DNA from 2 places in the Lentibacillus cibarius genome. Region 2 is predicted to be linked to the other one. Evidence: a T-box and tRNA genes for the amino acid it is inferred to sense, from the RefSeq annotation. Region 2 holds a T-box; the other holds one or more tRNA genes.
What was found. A T-box is a leader RNA that pairs with one kind of tRNA and senses whether it is charged. The one in region 2 lies ahead of ileS (isoleucine--tRNA ligase), so its partner is inferred to be a tRNA-Ile.

Region 1: it has a tRNA-Ile gene. The T-box ahead of ileS (isoleucine--tRNA ligase) is inferred to sense a tRNA for this amino acid. The anticodon was not compared.

Annotation. Positions count from the first base shown of each region.
Region 1 is NZ_VCIA01000001.1:341,144-348,966, forward strand. It holds gene FFL34_RS01755 (peptidoglycan D,D-transpeptidase FtsI family protein) at 1-1,950, opposite strand, end outside; gene FFL34_RS01760 (MFS transporter) at 2,021-3,292, opposite strand; gene sodA (superoxide dismutase SodA) at 3,450-4,061, opposite strand; tRNA gene FFL34_RS01770 (tRNA-Phe) at 4,348-4,420, opposite strand; tRNA gene FFL34_RS01775 (tRNA-Ser) at 4,461-4,551, opposite strand; tRNA gene FFL34_RS01780 (tRNA-Ile) at 4,560-4,636, opposite strand; tRNA gene FFL34_RS01785 (tRNA-His) at 4,654-4,729, opposite strand; tRNA gene FFL34_RS01790 (tRNA-Met) at 4,737-4,810, opposite strand; tRNA gene FFL34_RS01795 (tRNA-Asn) at 4,814-4,888, opposite strand; gene FFL34_RS01800 (Na/Pi cotransporter family protein) at 5,213-6,838, opposite strand; gene FFL34_RS01805 (hypothetical protein) at 7,071-7,403, shown strand; gene FFL34_RS01810 (hypothetical protein) at 7,420-7,821, opposite strand.
Region 2 is NZ_VCIA01000001.1:3,340,001-3,347,823, reverse strand. It holds gene lspA (signal peptidase II) at 1-99, opposite strand, end outside; gene ileS (isoleucine--tRNA ligase) at 1,075-3,831, opposite strand; T-box leader at 3,929-4,152, opposite strand; gene FFL34_RS16430 (DivIVA domain-containing protein) at 4,214-4,729, opposite strand; gene FFL34_RS16425 (YlmH family RNA-binding protein) at 4,841-5,617, opposite strand; gene FFL34_RS16420 (YggT family protein) at 5,627-5,890, opposite strand; gene FFL34_RS16415 (cell division protein SepF) at 5,897-6,286, opposite strand; partial or broken gene FFL34_RS16410 (YggS family pyridoxal phosphate-dependent enzyme) at 6,352-7,025, opposite strand; gene pgeF (peptidoglycan editing factor PgeF) at 7,053-7,823, opposite strand, start outside.

The sequences.
Region 1 (7,823 bases), 3.0 Mb from region 2:
TTCCGGTTCATCATAAGGGGCATAACCGATAAGTGCCAAATTTTCTGCGTCATGCACTTTTTCCCCATCATCATATACGTCGGCTTCAGCTGTCCCCGTCTTACCAGCCACTTTGTATGATTTGTTGGCAAAATGGCGTGTGGCAGTACCACCAGATTCCTGGAATACCTGGCGAAAACCTTCCTGAACTCGTTGAATATAATCCTCGCTCATATCTACCCTGTTGATAACTTCAGTATTGTTGGTTTGATATATCGGGCCAAGCTCTTCACTATGTGAAATCGGGTTGTGTATCGATTTCAAAAAGTGTGGGCGCAACCGATATCCATCATTGGCAATCGTTGACACGTATTGTGCCAACTGCATCGTCGTATACGTGTCATACTGCCCGATAGCAAGGTCGAGTAAGTTTCCGGCACGCGGATCACTGCCCTCATAACCGGTCGACTCCAGCGGGAAATCAATCCCTGTTGAAACACCAAGGCCGAACTGACTGAAATAATTACGCATTTCGGCAAATGCGTCCGGGTCAAAGTCAATTGACTTACCCGGCTGATAGTTGAACTCTCCACCCATACGCATAGCAATATAAAACATATATACGTTAGAAGAGCGTCGCAATGCATCCAAATCATTAACCTTGCCTAAATCACGATAAGACTTTTTAATCGGTGTTCCTTTTATATCGATTGGTGCATCGTAAAAATAATCCCCGGGGTCAATCACACCTGATTCATACCCGGCCAGCACTGTGGCCCCTTTTACGGCCGACCCCGGACTATAGGCACTAGTAATTGTTCGCAACCCGGCATTTTTAAATTTATTTTTGTCCGAATTATAGTATTGCCCACCGGCAGCCAGTATTTCTCCCGTTTTAGGGTTCATCATCACAGCCAGCGCCGTATCCATATATCGATTCTCGTATGGCTGATTTTGAATAGCCGTCTTTAATTCCCTGCGCAAAACCTTATTTACTTTTTCCTGCAGCTCCATGTCAATCGTTAGTACAAGGTCTTTTCCACGCTGCCCTTCAAAAGCCACATCTGAATCAACAATCGTGCCATTTTTATCTGTTGTGTATTTTATTTTTTCTTTTCGGCCTCGTAAAACACTTTCATACTGCTCTTCAAGCCCGCTACGGCCGACACGATCATTCCTACTATAGCCCCTCGTCAGATAATAATCTTCTTTTTCAGCCAATATACCTTCTGATTCTGATGTTATTCGCCCTGCAAATTGGCGGAATGTATCGTTATATGGGTACGCACGCTCCCAATCAGTAGTTGCGTTAACACCAGGCAATTCATCCAAATGCTCAGCCACACGCGCAAACTCTTCAGACGTTACTTCCGGTCCCTTAATGATTGTTTGCGGAGTAAGAGCCATCGCTTTGTCCAGTTCCTTTTTGATAGCCATTATTTCAAGCTGCTGGTCGGTAAAGTTAGCAAATTTAACTTCCTCATCTTCAATCCTTTCCAGCATGGTACTATACTGTTCACCATTATCCATGTTATCAATTTCCGCATCAGTGAGCCTACTTTTTGCTGTTTTCGTATTCTCGAGGTACCAATATTCCTTTCGATTTCGTAATGTGAGTCCATACTGGCCATCATCTCCTGGATCTATTGAAATATAAGCAGCCAGTTTTTCCGCAACATCTAATCTGTCTTGTGCCTGTGTCCCTTTATCTGGTGTATAGGTTATGGCATACTCGGCATTATTCCCAACGATTAAATTTCCATTGCGGTCATACATTTTACCGCGTGGAACAGGAATTTCCGAATAATCATTTGATGTACGATCAATTTCCGCTTGAAACGTTTCCCCATTTAAAATCTGGACGACACCAAGTTGTAACACTAGCAGTGAAAACAATAAAAAAACGGCAAAAAATAGTATATTTAAACGAAAGGGCACTTGCGCCTTCTTTTTTTTCTTTTTATTAGCCATATCCGTCTCCCTCGCCCTGGAAAATGTATATGCCCATTATATCACTTTTACTGCTTGTTTCTAACAAGTATCACCGATTTTTTTCATCAGTCACAGGCTCTTTTGTTATGGATTCTTTTTTTCCGCTCGCGCCAAGATAAATATCTTTAACAAACAGATAAATCACGATATGACCTAGTCCGAAGAAAGCGAGCAAATACGGGATGATCACCTCTGCGGAAAATAACGTTATTGCAATCACAAACACCACAATTGCTGTGACCCGTCCAATATTGGCAAATACTTCACGAACAACGATATACTCAACCCGAAGTTCTTTTGCTTTCCACGCCTTTCCAATCACATCAAAGGTCATTGAAAAATATGGAACGTTAACGATCGGATAAGCAAGCCCAATAAGCCCCGCATAAATCATAAGTTTGGTATAACTGACATCAAATAAAATAATATAAATGGAAAAATACAGGATGAGTGCACCTGTAAGAATAAACTTTTTCCGCATAGAGGATTTTATCCATCTGGTTACGATAAAATAAAGCACAAATGATAAACCCGACAGGAGCAGGTTAAACATACCAAGCGAAAATTCACTGCCGGTTGCAACAAACACCCATATGGTAATGACAAAAAGAAAAATCCCTTCCCGAAGACCTTGTGCAATGTGAGCATTCAGGATTTTTCGCCAGTTCTTATTATGATTCCACTCTCCCAAGACACGCCTGAAATGAAACCGTCCTTCTGCCTGACGACGTTTCAAGAAAAAGCTGCAGACAACAGCAGCAATAAACAGACAAAAAGAGACAGTGAAAATAACTGTATATCCAATCGTCTCTTCCATTTTCGCGATTATTGTACCCGCAAGTATAGGACCAATCATACCGGCGAAAGACTGTAGAACTCCTAGAAATCCATTAAAAAAGTCTCTCGACTCGGGTTCGGTAATTTCAAATGTAAGCACATTGAATGCCAGCCAATAAAATCCAAATCCAATTCCCAATACACTGCCAAGCAAAAAATTATATGTTGCTGCGTTCTCAGCAATAAACAAGACACTCAAAAAGAACAGAGATAAACATATTACCCCTAAACGAAGTACGATAACACGGTCAACTTTTTTGGCAATCTTCCCAGCTAAAATGAATGTGATTGGTTGGAAAAGATAAATGCCTAAGTTATAAAAAGCGATAGTGCTGTAATCTCCCGCTTGACGCCATAAATACACATTAACAAAGGTATTGGAAAGAAAAATACTTAGCGAGTACAGGCCACCTATAACTAGCAGCAAAATAAGATCCCGATTAATATCCATTTTTCCCGTGAAAGCTTGTAAAGTCTTGTGCATAATCCACTGCTCCTTTTTTGTTCAGTTATAGTTTGAACAAATGAAAGCATGGTTATGTAATGACGGATATTTTAGAAAACGGCGTTAATCGAATGCTGTTATTTAATTGAACATAAAAAAACACGGGCACTTAGCCCGTGTTTTTTAGAGAGTGTATTTACTTTGCTTCGTTATAATTTTTAGCAACCTCATCCCAGTTAACTACATTCCAAAATGCTGAAACGTACTCAGGACGGCGATTTTGATATTTGAGATAGTATGCATGCTCCCAAACATCAAGGCCTAGAATTGGTGTTTTACCATCCATGATTGGATTATCCTGATTTGGTGTGCTTGTGATTTCAAGTTCACCATTGTTGACAACAAGCCATGCCCAACCGGAACCAAAACGTCCTTTAGCAGCTGTCTCAAATGCTTCCTTGAATTTATCAAAGCTTCCAAACTTTTCATTAATCTTATCAGCTAATTCACCAGTTGGTTCACCGCCGCCGTTTGGTGACATGACTTTCCAGAACAGGCTATGATTGGCATGTCCTCCACCATTGTTACGGACAGCCGTTCGGATATCTTCCGGTACAGCATCAAGATTACTGATTAAGTCTTCAAGTGACTTGTTCTGAAGATCAGCATTGCCCTCCAGCGCAGCATTCAGCTTCGTTACGTAAGTATTATGATGCTTTGTGTGGTGAATATTCATAGTTTCTTTGTCAATAGTAGGTTCTAAAGCATCGTATGCATATGGCAGTTCAGGTAATTCAAATGTAGCCATTGTATATAACCTCCCTTAAATCTTTATTAAAAAGATTGAAGAATCAACCTTTTAATTTTACCGTACCAAAGCCTAGTTACACTTGCAAACAATATGCACTTTTACACCATGTATATGTTATCGGACGTAGGTGAAGGAAATTGCGCTAGTCGCTAGCATGCTAAGTTCGGCACGTCCTATACGTTGGAGCTGGACGTGGCTTAACCTTGCAAGTAAAAGTTATATCGCTAAATTTTATAGTTTCTTATCTTTTAAAAAAACAAGCATTTAAGCTTGTTTAAAAAGATGGCTCGGGACGGAATCGAACCGCCGACACACGGATTTTCAGTCCGTTGCTCTACCGACTGAGCTACCGAGCCGTTTCAGGTATTTACTTTTTATTGCGCTGTTAAATATGTATGGAGGAGGTAGAGGGATTCGAACCCCCGCGCGGTTTGACCCGCCTGTCGGTTTTCAAGACCGATCCCTTCAGCCACTTGGGTATACCTCCGAGTAGAATGGTGGACCCTGCAGGATTCGAACCTGCGACCGATCGGTTATGAGCCGATAGCTCTGACCAGCTGAGCTAAGGGTCCTATTTAATTATAATTTATGGGGCGACCGGTGGGGATCGAACCCACGAGTGCCGGAGCCACAATCCGGTGCGTTAACCACTTCGCCACGGCCGCCATAAAGTAGCGGTGGAGGGATTCGAACCCACGACCTCACGGGTATGAACCGTACGCTCTCGCCAGCTGAGCTACACCGCCATATGGCTCCACAGGCAGGATTCGAACCTGCGACCGATCGGTTAACAGCCGATAGCTCTACCACTGAGCTACTGTGGAATGAAATAATATCTTACATGATGATTTTCATTTTACTTTTATTAGCGACGAAATATAATTTACCATGTCCGACAAAATATGTCAATAAGTTTATTAATAAAATTTTATTGTCGTGGTAAATACGAAAAAGTAAACAAGCAACATTCATTACTATAGCATGTTCAACACTCAATTTCAATAGTAGAATTATATTCATGTGAAAAACATACTAAAAACTTCAATAGTGAAGCTTTTTACCGCTCATATATGGGATGAAAAATATCGGCAGCTGTATATCCACAGTACCGATATTTACATCCATACCATCAAGTTGAGCGAGGTTATTTACTCATAAAGAACTGCTTCTGAAATGTTTACCGCGTGGTCACCAATACGTTCCAGGTTACTGATGATGTCCACAAAGACAATCCCTGCCGATCCAGTGCACAATCCTTCATTCATACGAATAATATGTTTTTTCCGGAATTCGCGTTCCATTTTATCTATCTGATTTTCCTTTTGTACGACAGCCAGCGCCTTTTCGCGATCATGTTCATCCAATACCTCAACTGACTGCTTAACAGTCATAATGGTCAAATCAAACATATTGTTAAGGTCTTCCTGTGCCTGCTCGGTCAAATTAACTTTATTAGATATTTTGTAATCGATCAATTCAATAATATTTTCAAAATGGTCACCAATACGCTCGATATCACGAACAGAATCCATCAGAAGCGTATGTTTGGCGCTATCGAGTTCAGACATAGATTCCCCGGAAAGTTCAACTAAATAATCCGTTATTCGACGGTCTAGATTATTTAGTGCGCCTTCAATTTGCATACTCATTTCCGAATGTTTCTGGTTTCTGGTTGTTAAATATAAATTAGTTTCTTCTAGACCTTTATATGAATATTCACCCATACGTATGATTTCTGCTTTAGCCTGATCCAGTGCCAATGTAGCTGATTGTTGGATGAATATCGGATCCAAATGTTTTGGTTTATACTCCACAATAGTGTCGTCCCCAGGTATGATTTTTGTAACCGCCCATGCCAATGCCCCAATAAAAGGAAATTGAATAATGAGATTTAAAAGGTTAAAACTGCCGTGTGCAAATGCAATAGTCATCTCTGGATTCAATTCTAATGATGATTGCAATAAATCAACATAATTTGTAAAAAAGCCTAATAGTAACAGAATAACAGTGGTGCCCGCTAAATTGAATATCACATGAACATAAGCTGCTCTTTTAGCCGCAACACTTGCCCCAATTGACGCAAGAACCGCCGTAATAGTCGTACCAATATTATCACCGAATAATACGGGTAATGCAGCTTTCAATTCAATTGCCCCTTCAGAAAATAATCCTTGTAGAATACCGATTGTAGCACTGGAACTTTGAACAATGAATGTGAACAATGTACCGATGACAACACCCAACACTGAATGCTCACTCATTTTCAGCGTAAGCTCCTGAAACGCTTCAAGACTTCTTAATGGTGCCATCCCACTACTCATCAACTTCAATCCAAAGAACAGAGCTCCAAACCCGAAGATAGCTTGTCCAATATTGTTGACTTTCTGGCTTTTAAAGAAAAATAACAAAAAGCTACCAATAGCTAATATGGGTAGTGCGTATTCACCCAGGTCAATTCCGATAATGAAGGCAGTTACTGTTGTGCCGACATTGGCACCCATAATAACACCTATGGCTTGCCGAAGTGTCATAAAACCTGCGTTAACAAGTCCAACAGTCAAAACCGTCGTGCCAGAACTACTTTGGATAAGAATAGTTACAATAATTCCCGCCAATACGCCAAAAAAAGGATTACTAGTCGTTTTGTCAAGTATTTCCCGCAGCCGATCACCGGCAGACTTCTGCAGTCCTTCCCCCATATATTTTATACCAAGCAGGAAGATTCCCAGTCCGCCAATAAATTCGAACAGCAGTTTTTGTACATCAATATCCAAAAAAACGCCACCCTTTCGTGTTGAAAGTTGTCACATACCTTCCCTATTATTAATGTATTCGACACATTTTGTAAAGGACATCAGCGAAAATTTAACAATAAGTTTACATTCGACTTTTTCTTACAAGGACTTTTTTAAATCGATTTATCCTTTAATTTACAATAAGTAATAAAAAATTGAATAACCAATAAATATCATACAAAGGCATTGTTTTATAAAGGGATGAGTTACGATGAAGCGATTTGGACTATACATTTTTATTATATTATTTTGTGTAAGCATTTATAAAGACTTAACAATAGGAATAATACCCGACAACACATCGATGAACCAGAACATCGGAAACAAGATGGAGGAAGAAAAGCTTACTGGAATTAGCATGAAGGTAGATAAAGGAGACACCATATTATCTGTTGTTGAAGAAATAAATGACCACCTCGGAAATAAACTCGATATCTCAGAAATTATGGCTGATTTTAAAACACTAAACCCAAAGGCTGATCCCATTAAAATTCAACCTGGTGAGTCTTATTATTTCCCGGTGTATAAAAAAGGAGCTGAATAAATCAGCTCCTTATCGTTTACACATAAGGCAAGACAAATAAACGGATAAGAATTGAAATGGCACCGGCAATAATCGCGGTATTACCTAGTGTTTCAGCACCTCTGTTTCTAGAGATAAAGCCAAGAATAATCCCTGCACCACCAAGGATAATTGGCATTAGAAAATAGGAAATGATGGATGATGCAATACCTATCCAGCCAAAAATACTGGTTGCATCAGCATCATCATCCGTATCCGATATATCCATATCATCGGCAGTCATTTCTGCAGCAAACTCTTCATCCCGTTCACTTTGAACCGTTTCAATATCCGGTTCATTACCATTAAAATTTGTTGCCACCATATCTTCAGTATCCGGACGTTCTTCAATTTTTGGACCGTTTTCAGAACTTGTTATTCGGCGATTTTTTTCATCCATCG
Region 2 (7,823 bases):
CGTTATTTGTTCCCCAAACGTCATGGTTTTTACAACTGCCCACTTAGTCAGCTGATCGATCGCAATCACAAGTAGTGCCAATATGTAATATACATACATGCTAGTTCCTCCAACTGTTTTCTCTCTTGATTATTTTACCACAAAAACAGTTACCCTGTATTATCATACACTTAAAATCCTGACTTCATTATGACTTTTATTACTATATGAGTGAATTTCACCATTTAAATACGAAACAATCGGCGTGTGCCTTGGATTTCCGCTTCAGGTGCCAGTTTGGTCTTGAGACGCCTTCTCGAGACCTTTTCGGCCGCATATGAGCTCCGTTTTGGTTTCGAGACAGCCTCTCAAGACCTTTTCGGCCACTTTTGTGCTTCGATTTGGTTTCGAGGCGGCTTCTCGGGACCTTTTCGACTACTTTTGTGCTTCAATTTGGTTTCGAGACGGCCTCTCGAGACCTTTTCTACCACTTTTGTGCTTCGATTTGGTTTCGAGACGGCCTCTCAAGACCTTTTCGGCCACTTTTGTGCTTCGATTTGGTCTCGAGGCGGCTTCTCGAGACCTTTTCGACTACTTTTGTGCTTCGATTTGGTCTCGAGACGGCTTCTCGGGACCTTTTCGGCCACTTTTGTGCTTCGATTTGGTTTCGAGGCGGCTTCTCGGGACCTTTTCGACTACCTTTGTGCTTCAATTTGGTTTCGAGACGGCCTCTCAAGACCTTTTCGACTACTTTTGAGCTTCTATTTGGTTTCGAGACAGCTTCTCAAGACCTTTTCGGCCACTTTTGTGCTTCGATTTGGTTTCGAGACGGCTTCTCAAGACCTTTTCTACCACTTTTGTGCTTTGATTTGGTTTCGAGACGGCTTCTCAAGACCTTTTCTACCACTTTTGTGCTTCGATTTGGTCGCGAGACGGCTTCTCAAGACCTTTTCTACCACTTTTGTGCTTCGATTTGGTCTCGAGGCGGCTTCTCGAGTCCTACGTACGCAAAATTTATACTAAAACAGGGATACTGACTTCATCAGTATCCCTGTTTTTTCTACTACGCTATTTAATTTTGAGTTCTTTCCTATTTCATGCACTGTAATGTTCGTTCACAATATCTGCACACCGGGAACATAAATCCGGGTGGTGCTCATCCTGACCGACAGTTTCGGCAGCTGTCCAGCAGCGTGCACACTTTTCGCCGGGATGTTTTTCTACAAGCACATGTACGTTTGCATACTCATTCGCATCCGGTGCTTCATCGGTAATATCAGCTTCAGAAACGATGAATAGCTGATGCACATTGGGAATACCATCGAGCACTTCTTTCGTCTTGTTGTCTTTTGGCACGATGGTGAGCTTAGCTTCAAGCGACTTTCCGATGATTTTCGCTTCCCGTGCTTCTTCCAATGCTTTCAAGACATCGTCCCTTACCTGCATAAAGTGATCCCATTTCTCATAAATTTCGCTAAAGCTAGTAATGTCTCTTGGCTCAGGAATATCTGTCAGCTGAACACTTTCCTCCGTTACACCAGGAATGTATTCCCAAATTTCATCAGCCGTATGAGGAATGATTGGTGTCAGCAGTTTCACTAAGGTAGTTACAATCTCGTAATAAGCTGTCTGAATGCTTCTGCGTCGATGACTGTTAGCTGCCTCGATATATAAAATATCTTTGGCAAAATCAAGGTAGAATGAGCTTAAATCAACGGTACAGAAATTATGAATCTGTGAGTAAATCGGTGAAAACTCATAAACGTCATAACTGTCCCTGACATTTTTTAGCACATGTTGCAGCCGGTGCAGCATGTAACGGTCAGCTTCTTCCATTTCTGCTTCAGGCACTGCATCTCTTTCCGGGTCAAAATCAGCTAAGTTTCCGAGCATGAACCGGATGGTGTTACGGATCTTCCGGTAAGCCTCTGAAATCTGTTTGAGAATCTCCTGCGAAATACGCACATCTGCTTGATAATCAACAGATGACACCCAAAGGCGTAAAATATCCGAACCAAGCTGTTTTTGAACTTTCAACGGATCCATGACATTGCCGAGCGACTTGCTCATTTTACGTCCATTACCGTCAAGTGTAAAACCATGGCTGATAATCGTTTCGAACGGTGCCTTACCGGTCACCGCCACTGCTGTTGAGATGGAAGAATTAAACCAGCCACGATACTGATCGCTCCCTTCCAGGTAAACATCAGCGGGGCGCTTATGATCTTCCCTTCCCATCAAAACAGCCTCATGTGAGGAACCGGAGTCAAACCAGACGTCCATAATATCCGTTTCTTTTGTAAATTTGCCATTTGGGCTATGTTCGGAAGTGAACCCTTCCGGCAAAAGCTCACTTGCCTCCCACTCAAACCAAACGTTTGACCCGTGTTCAGCAAATAAATTAGAAACATGTGTAATTGTCTCATCATTGATGATTGGTGTACCATCTTCAGCGTAGAATACGGGCATTGGCACACCCCAAGTCCGCTGGCGGGAGATGCACCAGTCTTCACGATCGCGTACCATGTTATAAAGGCGTGTTTCCCCCCATGCCGGATACCAGTTGATTCGATTGATTTCATCCAGAATATCCTGACGAAAGTCTTTAATAGAAGCAAACCATTGGGACGTCGCCCGGAAAATCGTCGGTTTTTTCGTACGCCAATCATGCGGATACGAATGGGTAATGAATGTAAGCTGCAGCAACGCGCCCGCTTCGTCCAGTTTTTCAGTAATCACTTTATTTGCCTGGTCGTAAAACAGCCCTTCAAATCCAGGTGCTTCACTTGTGAAATAGCCCTTGTCATCAACCGGGGAGAGCGGTTCGATACCATATGTTCGTGACATATAGAAGTCATCCTCCCCATGTCCTGGTGCTGTATGAACACAGCCGGTACCAGCATCAGTCGTCACATGTTCACCAAGCATGACAAGGGAGTCACGATCGTAAAACGGGTGTCTAGCTACAACTTTATCTGCTTTTTCACCTTTAAACGTTTTAATAACTTCCGGGTTTTCCCACTCCAGCGTCTCTGTCAGCGTCTCCAGTAATTCATGGGCAATCACATATTTCTCACCATTCACCGCGACAACGGCATACTCCAGTTCTGGATGGAAGGCAATTCCAAGATTGGCAGGAATCGTCCATGGTGTTGTCGTCCAAATGATGATTTTCTCATCACCATCCAGGACATCTTTGCCGTCTGTCACGTCAAATGTCACATAAATGGATGGTGACCGTTTATCATGGTATTCAATTTCCGCCTCTGCCAAAGCTGACTCTGAAGAAGGTGACCAGTAAACGGGTTTCAGCCCCCGGTAAATATAGCCTTTTTTGGCCATTTCACCAAACACTTTGATTTGTGCGGCTTCATAATCTTTCGTTAGGGTGATATACGGATTTTCCCAGTCTCCACGGACACCGAGTTTTTTGAATTGATTACGCTGATTATCAAGCTGCACCATAGCATATTCGGCACACTTTTGTCTGAATTCAGGAATGCTCATCTTTTTCCGGTCAACTTTTTTCTTTTTCGTCAAAGCCGTTTCTATTGGCAACCCGTGCGTATCCCAGCCAGGAACATATGGTGCGTGATAACCGCTCATTGATTTATATCTTGTGATAAAGTCTTTCAATATTTTGTTAAGGGCGTGTCCGATATGCAAGTCGCCATTCGCATATGGAGGGCCATCATGCAGGATAAACAGTGGACGTCCTTGCGTGCGTTCCAACCCTTTTTCATAAATTCGATCGTCATCCCATTTTTGCTGACGCTCAGGTTCTTTATTTGGTAAATTCCCGCGCATCGGAAACTTAGTCTTTGGCATCAGTAATGTATCTTTATAATCCAATTTAATTTCCTCCTATTCATTTTTAAAATTCTCTTGGCAAGTATTGTTACTTATCTCACAGTCTGGCCTGTAAATAAAAAAAGTCCTCTCTATCCCAAAAAGGGACGAGAAGACTCGCGGTACCACCCTTATAAATTTAAAATTAGCGCTCATTTTAAATTCACTTGATATCTGTAACGGGAATGAACCGTCCATTTCTACTCGTATTCAAAATGGATACTCGGGAGTGATCTTCTGAAGTGCCTTGCTGTATCAGGCTTTCACCATCCCTGATTCGCTGGGCAGTGGCGGCATTCATACTGTCTCCGTCATCATAATCAATATATTCAATTGAACCTTTATGATTATGCATTATATGTAAAATTCCAAGGAACGTCAAGGTTTAAGCATTACTGTCGGCATATTCGTGTGTTTCTTCCTGCTCTTCTTCCATTTCCTCATCAAATAAATCTTCCCAATCGTTGGTATTAATCACTTCCAACTGGGCTTCCACAAGCATTCTTAGACGGGTACGAAAAACTTTTGCCTGTTTTTTCAGTTCCTCCACGTCCACTTCAATTTTACGTGATTTATTTAGCGCCTCATTTACAATCCGGTCAGCATTTTTCTCTGCTTCTTTGATAATCAGTTTCGATTCCTTCTGTGCATTTCCCTTCAATTCTTCAGCCGTTTCTTGGGCGATTAAAATGGAATTGTTCAGTGTGTTTTCGATATTGGTGAAGTGGGACAGTTTCTCGTTCAGTTGTTCAACCTGTTCCTGTAATTCTTTCTTTTCACGAATAGTCATTTCATAATCTTTAATAATCTGATCAAGAAATTCGTTGACCTCATCTTCGTCATAGCCGCGAAAACTTCGTGTGAACTCTTTGTTGTGAATGTCAAGCGGTGATAATGACACACAAACCACCTCCTTATATTTATCAGTTACAATCATCATCATATAAGTCAATTAGTGCAGCATATTATCTTTTTCGACACTAAATCCAAAAATCCTGCATCATGTGCCGAATTATTTTAATACAGCGGCAGTTATACTTATATTATCTTTCTTCGTGTACCCGTTGATACGCACTAGCTTGCTTCTGCCTTTTCCCCGCAGTGAAAGTATATCACCTTCTTCAAGGGTGAATTTTTTGTCGTCGGCAACCTTATGATTCACCTTTACCAAACCTTTTGTAATCATTTCAGCTGCATGTTTTCTGGATAATTTGTAGATGGATTTCAAAACGGTATCCAGTCGCAATGAAGACACAATATAATCGGATGGCACCCAAGTCGTTTCACTTTCTATGATTGCTGAAAGCGGCTTTTCTTCCAGGCTGATGCTCGCTTTTTTGATGGCTGTAAGATTCAACCGTATATACATAGCAATTTCATCCGTTGTGATCATTTGCACCTGTCCATCCGCCACAGTAATATCGCCCAGTTTTTTCCGTTTGACACCGAGTGATAAGAATGCGCCCATTACGTCACGGTGTGTAATGGAAATAAACTTATTATGGTAGGAAGCCTGCAATAAAGCCAAGTGGAACGAATCTTCCGTAATGGTTTCATACATTGGTGCAATCATGACCCGTTTCCGTTCGGCTGCTGGACTTCCTCCATATGTGCAGACCTGTAAATCCTCAAGACTTGTCCCGGCAAGCATGTCAACAATCTGCTGTTCCCTCGGATCCAAAAAATCAGTAAGCTTTGGCTGATACGTCATCTCCACATCCCTTATCCAAGACAAGGCATGGTCAATGAATGGCTGCTCTTCTTTTCTGAAATGCTGGTATATATCCATCGCAACCACCTAGAACCAGTTGAATAGAACCGGGACACCATACATTCTGGCAAAATAAAGAACCATAATAGCGACAATCGGGGAAAAATCAATCATGCCTAGTGGTGGTATGATCTTCCGGAATGGTTCAAGATACGGTTCGCATATTTTCGTTAAAAAACTCCCGAATGCTGATTCACGTGCCCCGGGGAACCAGGACATGAAAATATAAATAATTAGCGCAAAGCTGTACAGTTGCAATGCCCCGGACAATAAAACAAATAGTGTTCCCATACGCTGTTACCATCCTTTATAAGATTCGTCTTCTTCTGTTAATGTATTAGTTATACTTCCCGAAACATCCACATTTTCCGGTGTACATAAAAATGTCCCGGAACCAAGTTTCTGAATGTCTCCATTCACGGCATACACGGTTCCGCTTAAAAAGTCGACAATGCGTTTCGCCTGCTGGTGATCGACACGATGCAAATTAATGACTACGGCCCGTCTATTCACCACATTGTCGGCAATCTCCTGTGCTTCATTGTAATTGCGCGGCTCATATAATACAACTTTCGATGACTGCTGCTGGATACTTGTTAAATTAACAACATTTTCGCCGCTCCGTTTTTGCTCGAATCCGGACCTAGCATCAGGCATATCGTTATCTGCACCCTGGTCAACGTACATCTCTTCCTCGTCTACTGTGAAAAATGTTTTTAATTTGTTCATCACACTCATTATCTTCACCTCGCTTATTGGGGACCAACTAGTGCTGATCCAATACGGATATGTGTCGCTCCCTCTTCATCGCAATTTTATAATCATTCGTCATCCCCATTGATAAATAATTACACGGGGCATGCTGCAACTGTTCAGCCTTTACCGCCTCCCGTAATGATGCCAGCTTCCTGAAAATATTGCGCAAATAGGCTTCATCATCAATGTGCGGTGCCATCGTCATCAATCCGACAACCTGGATATTCGGATATTGTTTCAGCTCCTTAATAAAGGAGACAGCATCGTCGGCGCCAATACCATGTTTAGATTCTTCACCACTTACATTCACCTGTACAAAACAGTCAACAGGGCGAGAGGAGCGTTTATTCAATTCCTTAGCAAGTGACATTCGGTCAAGTGAGTGAATCACATCAACTTTGTCTATAATATCCTTGACCTTTCGTGATTGCAATGTACCAATGAAATGCCATGATGCATCATCTTGTATGTATTCATATTTCTCTAGAAAGCCTTCCAGTCGATTTTCGCCAAGATTCGCGATCCCGGCGTTTATCGCTTCTTTTGCTCGCTCTATTGTAACATATTTCGTAACACCTATTACCGTTATTTCTGCAGGATTTCTGCCGCTGTTTTCACACGCTTGCCTAATATTTTGATTAATGCGTTCCAAATTAGTTGCTACATCCATTTTAACCCATTGCCCTCCCCTTGATAATCAATTTTCAAATCCAATATAACCTAACATCCTCCCCGTTTTGCCATTATCTCGGCGATGCGAGAAAAATAGTGACTCATCACGGAATGTGCAATAATCTGTCATATCTATATTACGACGTAAGACACCATGATGTAAAAGGATTTCTGAATTTAATTGTTTTAAATCGAGTAAAAAACGGCCATTGGCTTTGGGAGTAACGACTTTTTTGTGAAAATCACGTGGAATATACCGGATTACATGTTCATCAACCTCGTAAAACTCACCGGAAATACTAGGTCCTATCGTCACATATAAATTTTCAGTGTTTGTACCCACAACCTTAAACGCTTCAATCATGTTTTCACCTATGCCGTTAACGGTACCTTTCCAGCCCGCATGCGCGATGCCGATATATCTAGATACGGGGTCAAGGAAAAAGATAGGGACACAGTCTGCAAAAAAAGCGGTACACAATAAACCGTTAACATTTGTAATCAGTCCATCAGTACATGCTAGTGAATGTTCATAGGCTGTTGCCCCCTTTCCTTTATCCTCAATGGTTACCGTATGCACATTTGTACTGTGTGTCTGTTCTCCCGATACCCATGTTGATAACGGAAAACCGATTGATTCACCAAGCTTTTTTCTATTGGTGAGCACATCTCTTTTACTATCGGATACATGGAGACCGAGGTTTAGCGAATGAAAAGGATCAGCACTAACACCTTCCTTTCTCGTTGTAAAACCAGCTTTTAATCCCGGGCTCATTGCCTGCCATTTGTTTAATGT